2 regions of the Caballeronia sp. Lep1P3 genome follow, and region 2 is predicted to be linked to the other one. Evidence: predicted binding sites of a transcription regulator. Region 2 holds the regulator's gene; the other holds the start of a gene.
The links. The regulator FliA, encoded in region 2, starts transcription of late flagellar genes. The targets are predictions, from matches to a motif close to CTAAAGTTTNNNNNNNNNNNGCCGNTA.
Positions count from the first base shown of each region.

Region 1: LDZ27_RS04590 (DUF4088 family protein) is a predicted target of FliA. The motif match lies at 4,710-4,736, and genes of this name have one in related genera.

Region 1 covers NZ_CP084265.1:981,752-988,154, forward strand. Annotated here, with positions in the region: gene LDZ27_RS04560 (MATE family efflux transporter) at 1-224, opposite strand, end outside; gene LDZ27_RS04565 (RNA-binding S4 domain-containing protein) at 365-586, opposite strand; gene LDZ27_RS04570 (hypothetical protein) at 609-791, opposite strand; gene LDZ27_RS04575 (hypothetical protein) at 865-1,278, shown strand; gene LDZ27_RS04580 (hypothetical protein) at 1,357-1,617, shown strand; gene LDZ27_RS04585 (ATP-dependent helicase) at 1,731-3,857, shown strand; gene LDZ27_RS04590 (DUF4088 family protein) at 3,860-4,624, opposite strand; gene LDZ27_RS04595 (AzlD domain-containing protein) at 4,767-5,090, opposite strand; gene LDZ27_RS04600 (AzlC family ABC transporter permease) at 5,087-5,767, opposite strand; gene LDZ27_RS04605 (AraC family transcriptional regulator) at 5,927-6,403, opposite strand, start outside.
Region 2 covers NZ_CP084265.1:153,607-160,009, reverse strand. Annotated here, with positions in the region: gene LDZ27_RS00680 (GGDEF domain-containing protein) at 1-880, shown strand, start outside; gene LDZ27_RS00675 (RNA polymerase sigma factor FliA) at 897-1,628, opposite strand; gene LDZ27_RS00670 (MinD/ParA family protein) at 1,649-2,566, opposite strand; gene flhF (flagellar biosynthesis protein FlhF) at 2,559-4,286, opposite strand; gene LDZ27_RS00660 (thiamine pyrophosphate-binding protein) at 4,587-6,281, shown strand; gene LDZ27_RS00655 (branched-chain amino acid ABC transporter substrate-binding protein) at 6,341-6,403, opposite strand, start outside.

The DNA.
Region 1 (6,403 bases), 830 kb from region 2:
AGCAGCGTCACGACGACAAAGAAGAGATTGGCGCCGAGACCGCCGGCCGCGAGCGAGTCGGGGCCGAGCGAGCCGAGCAGGATCGTGTCGGTGACGCCCATCGCCATCTGCGAAAGCTGCGCGATGGCGAGCGGCGCGGCGAGACGCGCCGTATCGACGGCGTGACGGGAAAGAGTCGGCGGTCCCGAATGCGCGCGTTTCGCGCGCGTGATGTGCGATTGCATGATCGAGGGAAAAGGGCGACGAGAGGCGGGCCATCGCCCGGCTGAAACCTGAACGAAAGACGACTAGCTCATTGCCTTGCGCGCGGCATGTCGATGACGCGCCGTGTTATGCCGGGTAATCGATGGCGCAGACCACGCGGTTATTTCGGCGCGCGCACGCGGATCTTCTGGCCGTCGAGCATCACGACTTGTCCCGCGCGTATCTTGCAGGTCTTGCGCAATTCGACGTGGCCGTCGACGGTGACGTCGCCCATCGCGACGCGCGCCTTAGCCGAGCCGCCGCTGTCGGCCAGGCCCATCAGCTTGAGCAGATTGTGAAGTTCGACGTAGTCGCCCGTAAGGGTGAACTGGAGTTGCGGCATGGCGGGCGAAAGCGCAAAGACCTCAATGATAAACCAGCGCCCGCGCGGTTTCGGGCACGGACTCTGCTCCGGCAGCCGGGGACCGCGTATCCGTCGTGCGCAGGCAGATGTAGCGAAGTGCAACGGTCGGTAACAGTGACTGAATGCGCGAAACTCGCCCGACGATCGCCAGGTCTTTACGTTTGATCGATGCAGCTTCGGTCATCTACTAATCGACAAGAGTCGCGCGCATCGCCGATGTCAGGCGCTCGCCGACGTCACCCAGAGAGGACTAGCTCATGACTAAGGCTCGAATTTTGATGATCGGCGCAGCGTTTGCCGCCCTCGCAGCCACCGGCGCACAAGCGCAAACCGCCCAGCCGATGCAGGCCGCGCCCGGCGCCGGCGCGCAGGGCCAGGTGTCCGCGCAGGCACAGCCGATGAACCCGCCGCCGCAGAACGTCGTCGCGCCGGCATCGCCGGATCCGCTCGTGCAGAAGCGCAACGCGGATGCGCAGGCGAACGCCGAATATCGCGCGTCGAAGAAGGAGTCGAAGGCCGAAATGAAGGCCGCACGCAAGGACGCGAAGGCGCAGTACAAGGAGCAGGTCCGCAACGCGAAGATCAATCGCAAGGCAGACAAGGAAGCCGCGAAGGACGACCTGAGCGCCGCCGCGGATCACACGCCGAAGGATGAGGGCCAGCAGCACTGACCGGGCGCGCCGCGAAGCCGCATCGGGCTTCGCGGGCAATAGCATCGTAAAAGCATCGATAAAAAGACGGAGGACGCCATGAACCGACGCACCCAAGCCATGCTGGCCGCGCTCGTCGCGGGAATGTTCGCGAGCGCGAGCGCCGTATCGTTCGCACAAACGACGAGCGATGCCCCGACGACTCACGCCGACAAGAAGGCCGCGAAGAAGCAGGCCGAAGCCGACCACGATGCGGCGCTCGCGCAGGCGAAGGCCGACAAGAAGAAAACGAAATCGCAATCGGAAGCGAACGAAGCCGCCGCCGACGCGAAGGTGAAGGACGCGAAGAAGGCCGACTAGACCGGCGCTGCGTTCACGTTGCGGCCCGGAAATCGCGCGCTTCGGCAAAGACTTGCGTGCGCGGGTTGTATGGATATACAGTGTGCGTCACTCTTTTTGACGCTCGCGTTTCCGTGCTTACCCTTCCAGACGACACCGCCACCGCCGACGACGCGTCCTCGCCGCACGTCGCCGCTTACCTCGCGAAGCTCAACGACGCGCAGCGCCGGGCCGTCGAATTCGGCGTGGACGAGCCGGGGCGCTGCGGCGGGCCGCTGCTCGTCATCGCGGGCGCGGGTTCGGGCAAGACGAACACGCTCGCGCATCGCGTCGCGCATCTGCTCGTCAAGGGCGCCGATCCGCATCGCATTCTGCTCCTGACGTTTTCACGCCGCGCGGCGCTCGAAATGACCCGGCGCGTGACGCGCATCGCGACTCACGCACTCGGCAGCAAAAGCGCCATCGCACAGGGATTGACGTGGTCGGGCACGTTCCACGGCGTCGGCGCGCGCCTGTTGCGCGATTACGCCGATCTCATCGGACTCGCGCCGTCGTTCACCATCAACGACCGCGAAGACTCCGCCGATCTCATGAACCTCGTGCGGCACGAACTCGGGCTGTCGTCGAAGGAAAAGCGCTTTCCGGCGAAATCGACGTGCTTCGCCATCTATTCGCGCGTCGTGAATACGGGCGCGTCGCTCGCGACGGTGCTCGACCAGTCGTATCCGTGGTGCCGCGAGTGGGAAGCGGACCTGAAGCGCCTCTTCGCCGCCTACGTGAGCGCGAAGCAGACGCAAAGCGTTCTCGATTACGACGACCTGCTGCTCTACTGGTCGCATCTCGCGGCCGAGCCGCAGATCGCGGCGGATCTCGCGAGCCGCTTCGATCACGTTCTCGTCGACGAATATCAGGACACGAACCGCCTGCAAGCCAGCATTCTTCTCGCGATGAAACCGGACGGGCGCGGCGTGACCGTCGTCGGCGACGATGCGCAGTCCATCTATTCGTTTCGCGGCGCGACGGTGCGCAACATCCTCGACTTCCCGCAGCACTTCGACCCGCCCGCCGCGACCGTCACACTGGATCGCAACTACCGTTCGACGCAGCCGATTCTCGAAGCGTCGAACGCGGTGATCGGTCTTGCCAGCGAGCGCTACACGAAGGATCTATGGACCGACAAGGCATCGGCGCAAAAGCCGCGCGTCGTGTCCGTGGCGGACGAGGCTGATCAGGCGCGTTATGTCGTCGAGAAAGTGCTGGAGGCGCGCGAGGCGGGCATGAAGCTCAAGTCGCAGGCCGTGCTGTTCCGGGCGGCGCATCACAGCGCGACGCTCGAAATCGAGCTCACGCGGCGAAACATCCCGTTCGTGAAGTTCGGCGGGCTGAAGTTCCTCGATTCCGTGCATGTCAAGGACGTCCTCGCCGTGCTGCGCTGGGCCGAGAATCCGCGAGACCGCGTCGCGGGTTTTCGCGTCGCGCAACTGCTGCCGGGCGTCGGGCCGGCCATCGCCGGGCGTCTGCTGGATAGCGTCGCTACAGCCGGGCGCGCATCGAATGCTATCGCTGCGTTCGGTGCGCCCGCGCGCGCGAGCGAGGACTGGCCGCGCTTCGTCGCGCTGATGGGCAAGCTCTGCGGGCGCGAGTCGCCGTGGCCCGCCGAGTTCGAGATGGTCCGCCGCTGGTACGAGCCGCACCTCGAACGCAATCACGAGGACGCGGCGATCCGCATCGGCGACGTGCTGCAGATGGAAAGCATCGCGTCGACGTATCCGACGCGCGAGCGCTTTCTCACCGAACTCACGCTCGATCCGCCCGACGCGACGAGCGACGAATCCGGCGTGCCGCTCATCGACGAGGACTATCTGATTCTCTCGACCATCCATTCCGCGAAGGGCCAGGAGTGGCGCAACGTGTTCGTGCTGAATGGCGTCGACGGCTGCATTCCGTCCGATCTCGGCACGGGCAGCGACGAGGAAATCGACGAAGAGCGCCGTCTGCTCTATGTTGCGATGACGCGCGCGAAAGAAGACCTGCACATCGTCACGCCGCAGCGCTTCTATGTGCACAACCAGACGAATCTCGGCGACCGCCACGTCTGGGCGCAGCGCACGCGTTTCATCCCGCCGCATCTGATGCCGAATTTCGAGGCCGCCGCGTGGCCGCCCGCGCCGGTCGTGACCGCGCCGACATCGTCGGGCCTGGCTGCGGCGGCGAAAGCCAAAATCGACATCGCCGCGCGGCTCAAAGGCATGTGGGACTGAAGCTAGCGCTGCGCGCGTGAGGCGCGAGGCATCCGCGGAGAATGCCCGAACACGCTGCGCAGCCACGCGGCAAAGCGCGTGAAGCCGTCATACGGCTCTTCGACGAAAAGCTCGGGCCGCAGCGAACGCAGGTATTCGAGCAACTGCTGCGCTTCCTGCTTTTGAATCGATCCGTAGAAGATGCCGAGCCGCAGCAGGCAGCGCAATTCGCCGAGCTTCTCGCGCGCGTTCGAGCCGACATTCGTTTCCACCGCGAGCTTCGCTTCGAACACGCGCTGGCGCAGCGAATCTGCGAGCCGCCACGCGGGCGTCTGCATCTTCTCCTCGACGTCGCGGATATCGGCCGCCGCCGATTTGATCTGCGAGGCGAGCACGTCCACCTGAGCGACATCGCCCTTTGCTTCCGCGACGATGGCCGCCGCCCATTCGCGCGACGCCTTCAGGAGGTCCTCGGCGTTCCAGTCCGAGCGGATCGCGAACGCGAAGCCGTGTTCCGCCGCCTGACGGATCAGAATTTCGACGACATCCGGGAATTCCTTGTCGAGCGCGCGCTTGGCCCACGCGTACTGGCCGTGCGTGAGCATGCGCTGCACGGCCTGTTCCGTGAGCGGCGTATCGTTGTCGAGCAGCTTCGCGCGCAGGAAGTCCTCGAACGACGGCGTGACGAACTGCGGGTCGAGCTTGAGCGACAGGCGCAGGAACGCCTCGAAGTCGCGATGCAGCGAAGCGATCGTCTCGTCGCGCAACGAAAGGGTGATTTGACGCATGTCGGTTTCCGGTTCCGCCCGTCGTTCGTCCGACGGCGGGAAATGCCTGCGGCCTCGCGCGTGGGCGGAGGCCGTTCGTTTCAGATATCGGCGCGCGAACCGGAAACTTGAGGGCTTTTTGAAAGCCGCACTGAGCAAACGGTTAGCGCAGCACGACGAGCTGCCAGATGAAGAAGACTGCGAGCGACACGGCGATCGTCAGCAACGCGCGGCGTGTGAGCGCACACACGACGATGGCGACCGCCGCCGCGATCAACTGCGGATTGCGCCACGTCAGTTCGGCGCCGCTGCCGTGCGGCGAGACGGTCATCGGCACGATGATCGCGGTGAGCACCGTCACCGGCACGAAGCCGAGCGCGCTGCGAACGACAGGCGCGAACGTGAGCCGTTCGCCGAGCACGAACACGGCGGCGCGCACGAGATACGTCACGAGCGCCATGCCGAGAATCAGGACGACGTAGTTCATTGCGCGCGCTCCTTCGCGCGCTTGATGCGCGGCTTTCTTCCCTCGACGACACTCAGCGCAATGCCGACGCCGACGCCCGCGAGCACCGCCGCGAGCAGCCCGAGCTTGTACGGCCAGCCCTGCCACGCGAACGACAGCACGCCCGAGGCGAGCGCCGCCGCGAGAAAGCGCAGCGCGACGAGTTGCGGCACGATGATCGCGATGAACGTCGCGACCATCGCGAAATCGAGTCCGAGCGACTTCAGCCCCGGAAACGCCGCGCCGAAGAAGAGGCCGACGAGCGTCCACGCCTGCCAGTTCAGATACATCGCGAGGCCGGAGCCGAGGAAATAGTGCGGGCCGGTCTCGCCGGGCGCGCGTTTCTGATAATGCGTGTACGCGACCGCGAACACTTCGTCGGTCAGAAGGCCGGCGAGCGCCCAGCGCCAGCGCGCGGGCAGATGCGCGACATAGGGCGCGAGCGTCGCCGAATAGAGAACGTGCCGGAGATTGACGACGAACGTCGTCGCCCAGATCACGACGAAGCTCGCGTTCCCCGCGATCATGCCCGCCGCGATGAATTGCGCCGACCCGGCGAAGACGACGAGCGACATGAGCTGTCCGTGCCAGAGCGCGAGCGGGCTCGCGGTGACGAGCGTGCCGAAGATGACGCCGAAGGGCGCGGCGCCGACCATCATCGGGATGGTGTCGCGCGCGCCCGCGGCGAGTTCTCGAAAAGCGTTGCGGGGCGATGCGTTCAAGGTGTCCTCCTGTTGCGCGGAGGATAGTCGATTGCCGCACGCGCGGCTTGTACGTTCTTGCGGCGGCTTTCGTGGCTCGGTCCGGCCCGGTTCGATTCAGGCCCGCCAGCGCCCCGGCGCGACGCCGAATGCGCGCTTGAAATGCCGCGTGAAATGGCTCTGATCGGTGAAACCGCAGGCCGCCGCGATATCCGCGATGGACGCGCCCCCGCGCAACGCCGGCAACGCGCGCGCGATGCGCAACTGGTTGCGCCACGCGTGCGGCGCAAGACCCGTCTCGCGCGTGAAAAGCCGCGCCGCGTGAAACGCCGACAGGCCGACCGCGCGCGCGAGTTCGGCGAGCGTGACCGGTGCGAGCAGATCGTCGGCGAGGCGCGATTTCATCGTGGCGACGCGGGCGGCGTCGGCGGCGGGCGGCGCGGGTGAAGGGCGATCGAGCGCGTGACGCGCGAGCAGCGTGGTGAGTGCATCGACGAGGGCGGTTTCGGCGGCGAGCGGATCGGCGCCATGTTCGACGCCTTCGAGCGCACGATGCGCGGCGACGAGCCGGCGCGCGAGATCGTCGTCGTGGAT
Region 2 (6,403 bases):
GCTGACGCTGCTCGTCGTGAATCGCGCGAGTTCGCCTTCGCAGACGCGCCTCGTCGTCACGACGATCGCGGATCAGGCGCTCCTCGGCGCAGCCCTCGCCGCTGGCGGCGCAAGCGCCTTGCCGCTGCTGTGGGTCGTTTTCTGGTTTCTGATCGGATCGGGTTGCCGCTACGGGAAGCGCACGCTCGCGGTGTCGTGCGCGACGGCAATCGCCGTCATCGTGGCGCTCGCGCTCTGGCAGCCGTGGTGGCGCGCGAACCGGCCCGCGGCGCTCGGGCTGGCGCTCAGCGCCATCGCCGCGTCGGTGTACCTGGGCGTGCTCGTCGACAGGCTCGGCAGCGCCAACCGCGATCTAGCGCGTCAGGCATCCACCGATCCGCTCACCGGACTCGCGAACCGCTATGCGCTCAAGCGGATCGTCGACCGGGCGATGGCTGCATCGGTGGCGGACACCGCGCTCTTGCTCATCGATCTCGACGGCTTCAAGGAAGTCAACGATACCTACGGCCACGCCGTCGGCGACATGCTGTTGCAGCAATTCGCGCAACTGCTCGCGCGGCGCACGCACGCGAGCGACGCCGTCGCGCGGCTCGGCGGCGACGAGTTCGTCGTGCTCGCGCATCGCGTGCGCGACCGCGACGCGGTTCTTTCGATCACCGAAGGCATTCACGCGGCGCTCGCATCGATCACGTCGGTGCAGGAACGGCAGGTGTCGGTGTCGGCGAGCATCGGCGCGTGCATGCTGTCGAGCGCGGCGCAAGCGGGCCGCGCCGACATGAGCGCCGTGCTGCGCGCCGCCGACCGCGCGATGTATCGCGCGAAGCGTCTCGGCATTGGCAAGACGGTGTTCGCCGAAGCGCGCGACTTCGAGGCGAACTAGGCGCGCGCTCGCGCGCTTACGCCTCCACGCCCGTCCACGCCTGCTCGCGCAGCTTCGTGCGCAGCCGCGCGACCGCCTGGCTGTGCAACTGGCACACGCGCGATTCGCTCACTTCCATCACCGCGCCGATTTCGCGCAGGTTCAGGCCGCGTTCGTAGTAGAGGCTCATCAGGAGCTTCTCGCGTTCCGGCAGCTTGTCGATGGCTTCGATCAGCGCACCGCGCAGGCTGTCGTCGAGCAGCGCGGACAGCGGGTCCGAACGATCGACGCAATAGCGGTCGAGGAACGGCTCGTCGTCGGCGGAGCGATCGAAGTCTTCGTAGTAGATGAGCTGGCTGCCATGCAGGTCCTGCAGCATCGACTGATACTCGTCGAGCGGCAACTTCATGTGCTCGGCGATCTCGGTTTCGCTTGCCGAGCGCCCGAGATTCTGCTCGACCTTGTGCACCGCGCTTTCCACCTCGCGCGATGTCTTGCGCATGCTGCGCGGCAGCCAGTCGTTCGCGCGAAGTTCGTCGAGCATCGCGCCGCGAATGCGCTGGCTCGCGTACGTCTCGAACTGCGCGCCCTGATCTTCCTTGTAGCGGCTCGCCGCGTCCATCAGACCGATCATGCCCGCCTGGATGAGATCGTCGAGATCGACGCTCGCCGGCATCTTGGCGACGAGCTGAAGTCCCAATCTGCGAACGAGCGGCGCATAGCGCGTAAGCACGTCGGATTGCGAGAGTTTGCCTTGGGCGTTGTACATCTGGGTCACCTTAGTCTTTGTCACATCGACGCCGTGCTGCTCAATGCATGACCGGAAAGCGCATGCGCCATGCGCAACGCCTCCCGCCCGCCCTGCTCAGACTCGCCTGCCGAAAACCGCGCGTCGCTGGCCAGGCGCGTCTCGCGCGCATGCGGCGCGGGACGCATCGGCCAATGCAGGAGTTCGGCCGCGATCTGCCGGTAGTCGCGCGCCGCGGCCGTAGCCGGGAACGCTTCCACCGCCGAGCGCGACAGCTCCCTTGCCCGAGTGACGCGCGCATCCTCGGACACATATCCTGCCTGCACGAGCGACACGGCCAGATACCGGCTCGCGACACTCGAGAGGTTGTCGAACGCGACCGCCGCATCGGCCGGGTTCTGTACGTGATTGACGAGCACGCGGAACTGGCCGATCCCATGCGCGTAGTGCAGACGCTTGATGCACGCATACGCCTCGGTGATCGCCGACGCGGCCGCGCGCGTCACGATGAGAAAGTCATGCGCCTGCGCCGCGAGCGACGAGAGCGCGCCATGCCGGTCGAGCTGCGTATCGATCAGCACGATGTCCGCGGGGCCGTCGAGTAACGCGCGGCACTGCGCGGCGTCGTGGCTGATGCGCTCGTCGCGCGGCGCGGCGATCATCGAGAAGCCGAACGGCGTGCGCGTCACCGCTTCCTGCACGCTCTGGCGGCCCGACATCACCGCCGCGAAAGCGCCCGCGCCGGACAAGCCCGCCATGCGCGCAGCCGATGCCACGTTCTGCCGCTCGTCGATCACGAGCACGTCCTTGCCATGCACGGCGAGCGCCGCGCCGAGATTCACCACCGCCGACGTGCAGCCAATGCCCGCCGGTCCGCCCGCGACCGCGACCACGCGCGAACCGGCGCGCGTCAGCAGCCGTCGCAGGCCTTCAGCCTGATCGAGCACGAACTTATCCAAAGCGGACCTCATGCAGTTCGGTGGTGGCACGCGCGGACAATGCGGAAAGCAGAGCCGGCACTTCGTCGTCCTGCGGCACGAACGGCGAACCGTCGCGCGGAATGCAGAACGCGCTCTTGATGAGAAAACGCTTCGTCGCGACGTACAGGTTCTCCGGCACCTTCTGTCCGGTCGATACGTAATGCACCGGCAGCTTGTAGCGGATCACCGTGTCGAGCACGCCGCCGAGATTGGTCGCTTCGTCGAGCTTCGTGAGGATGCAGCCCGCGAGCGGCGGCTGGTCGGCGGCGCTCTTGTAGGCCTGCACGACTTCGTTGAGCGTGTCGCCGTGGCTCGTCGCGTTGAGCAGCAGCAGGCGCTGAACCGGCTGACCCGCGCCGCAGAGCATCGAAATCTGGTCGGACACCATGCGATCGCGCTGGCTCATGCCGATGGTGTCGATCAGCACGATGTGCTTGTTGCGCAGCTCCGAAAGCGCGAGCTGCAGGTCGGCGGCGTCTTTCACCGCGTGGACCGAGACGCCGAGAATCTTTCCGAAAATGCGCAGTTGCTCATGCGCGCCGATCCGGTAGCTGTCGGTCGTGAGCAGCGCGACCTTGCTTGCGCCGAAGCGCATCACGCAGCGCGCGGCGAGCTTCGCCGTGGTCGTCGTCTTGCCGACGCCCGTCGGGCCCATCAGCGCGAAGACGCCGCCGCGTTCCATCAGCGCGTCTTCGCTCGCCATCACCGGCAGATTCGCTGAAAGAACTTCCTGCACCCATTCCAGCGCGTGCTCGGCGCTTTCCATTTCCGGCATGTTGTCGACGACCATGCGCACGAGTTGCGCCGAGAAGCCCGCGGCAAAGAGGCGCTTGGTCAGCGCGGCGTTGCCCGGATTGCGGCGCTGGCGCTCGCCCCACATGAGACCGGAGAACTGCTCTTCCATCATCTCGCGCATCGACGAGAGTTCGTTCATCACCGTTTCGTTGACGACTTGCTCCATGCGCGCACGGATCGCTTCGGTGACGACGGCGGCGGCGTTCGCGGGCAGCGCGTCGAATGCTTTTTCCGGCGATGCATCGGCGCGCTCAACGGCTTCCGGCGCGCTTGCGTTGATGTGCTGCGCGGCGCGGCGCGCGGCAACTTGCGCGGCTTCACGCGCCCACTCGGGCGTATCGATCTTCGGCTGCGCGTTCTCGCGCGATGCCTTCGCGCCCGCGTTCTTCGGCGACGACGCTTTCGGCGGCACCGGCACGCCGAGTCCGCGCGCGATCGCGGCGGACGCCGTCAGCGGACGGTTCGACGGCAGCGCGGCCTGCTCCGCCACGCGCCGCGCATGCTGGATCAGCCACGGATTCGATTCGGCCATCGTGCGCGGCGTTTCGTCGGCGTGCGATTCCGCTTGGAAATCGTCGGCGTCTGCGTCGGTGTTCGCGCCGAAGACCGACGAGAACACGTCGCCGCTTGCATACGGATTGGCGGCCGACTGCTTCGCGGCTGCGGCTGCCGCAGCTTGCGCGAGCGCGGCGCGCGGCGTCGCGCTGGGGAACGTCGCGGGCGCGGCCTGTTCCTGCGCGTTCGGCGAAATCGAGGCGAGGTCGCTGTCGGCGACGCTCACGATCTCCACCGAACCGTCATCGAGCGTGCGGTTGGACAGCACGACGGCATCGGGACCGAGGACTTCACGAACCTGTCGCAGTGCGTCGCGGCTGTTTGCGCCGATGAATTTACGAATGTTCAAACTTGCCCCCGATGAGGTATGAGACTGCGATCTTTGCGAGGCGAACGCCGCCGGTCTTTCGACGTGTCCGCTTTTCAGTGAAGCCATTATTGCGAAGAAGGCGTTTCGCCTATCGCTGGATAAAGGGTGGGAAAGAGGGGTATTTCGACTGATGGACTCGCTTCGCCCGCTTGCGGATGCCGGTGGCGAGGTCCGCGCGGGAAAAGATTCCGCTTATCAGCCGCGCGCGCGGCGGCGTAAGCTGTGGGGCTATCGCGCAACGTCCGGCATCGCCCGGAACTGAACAGGAGACTTATCCGCATGACGTCCGATGTTTCCCTCGCAGCTTCCAGCAAGACCACCGGCGCGCGTCTCGTCGTCGACGCGCTCGTTCATCACGGCGTCGAGCGCGTGTTCTGTGTGCCGGGCGAGAGCTTTCTCGCCGTGCTCGATTCGCTGCACGACGAAACCGCGCAGATCCAGACGATCGTCTGCCGCCACGAAGCGGGCGCGGCGAACATGGCCGAGGCGGTCGGCAAGCTGACCGGGCGTCCGGGCGTCGCGATCGTGACGCGCGGGCCGGGCGCGACGCACGCGTCCATCGGCGTGCACACGGCGTATCAGGATTCGACGCCGATGATCCTGCTCATCGGCCAATGCGCGCGCGACCACATGGATCGCGAGGCGTTTCAGGAAATCGACTATCGCCGCATGTTCGGGCAGATGGCGAAGTGGGTCGCGCAGATCGACGATCCGCGCCGCGTGCCCGAGTACATGAGTCACGCGTTTCATGTCGCGATGGCCGGGCGGCCCGGCCCGGTCGTGCTCGCGCTGCCCGAAGACATGCTGACCGAAGCCTGCGACGCCGTGCCACCGGCGCCGCATTATCAGCGCGTCGCGGCAGCGCCCGCACCCGCGCAGATGGAACGGCTGCGCGATCTGCTCGCCAGCGCGAAGAAGCCGTTCGTGATCGCGGGCGGCAGCGGCTGGACGCAGGACGCGACGCAGGACTTCGCGCGATTCATCGAACGCTGGCAGCTCCCGGCGGGCTGCGCGTTCCGCTTTCAGGACACGCTCGACAACGAGCATCCGAACTACGCGGGCGATGTCGGACTCGGCATCAATCCGGCGCTCGCCGCGCGCGTGCGCGACGCCGACGTGCTTTTCGTGCTCGGCCCGCGCATGGGCGAATCGACGACGGGCGGCTACACGCTGCTCGACATCCCGAAGACGAAGCAGACGCTCATCCACATTCATCAGGGCGCGGAGGAACTCGGGCGCGTCTACAGCGCGGACTTGCCGATCGTCTCGGGCATGCCGGAAATCGCCGCGATGCTCGCCGTGCTAGAACCGCCCGCGGAGATTGCGTGGGCCGGTTCAGCGCAAGCCGCGCACGCCGCCTATCTGGAATGGCGCAAGCCGAAGCCGATGCTCGGCGACGTCCAGTTGGGCGAGATCATGCGCACGCTCGCCGAGCGCCTGCCCGCCGACGCGATTCTCACGAACGGCGCGGGCAATTACGCGACGTGGCTGCATCGGCACTATTCGTATCGGCACTTCCGCTCGCAGGTCGCGCCGACGAGCGGCGCGATGGGCTATGGCGTGCCTGCGGCGATCGCGGCGAAGTCGCTGTATCCAGATCGCACGGTGATCGCGTTCGCGGGCGACGGCTGCTTCATGATGGCGAGCCACGAGATGGCCACGGCGATGCAGTACGGGCTCGCGGTGATTTTCGTGGTCGTGAACAACGCGCAGTACGGCACGATCCGCATGCATCAGGAGCGGCACTATCCGAATCGCGTGCATGGGACCGGGCTCACGAATCCGGATTTCGTCGCGTATGCGCGCGCGTTCGGGGCGCACGGCGAGCGCGTCGACACCACCGAGCAGTTCATGCCGGCGTTCGAGCGCGCGGTGGAATCGGGCTTGCCCGCCGTGATCGAGATTCGCGTTCCGCAGGATCAGAGCACGCCCGCTGCGACGCTCGAACAGATTCGCGCGCAAGGCAAGCGGTAGAAAAACAAAAGCCCCGCGACGTGAGCCGCGGGGCTTTATTCCTACCGAGTCAAACGCGCTTACTTGCCGCCCACGCTCTGCAGCGTCGTCCACTTGCCGCCAACGACCTTGTACAGCGTGAT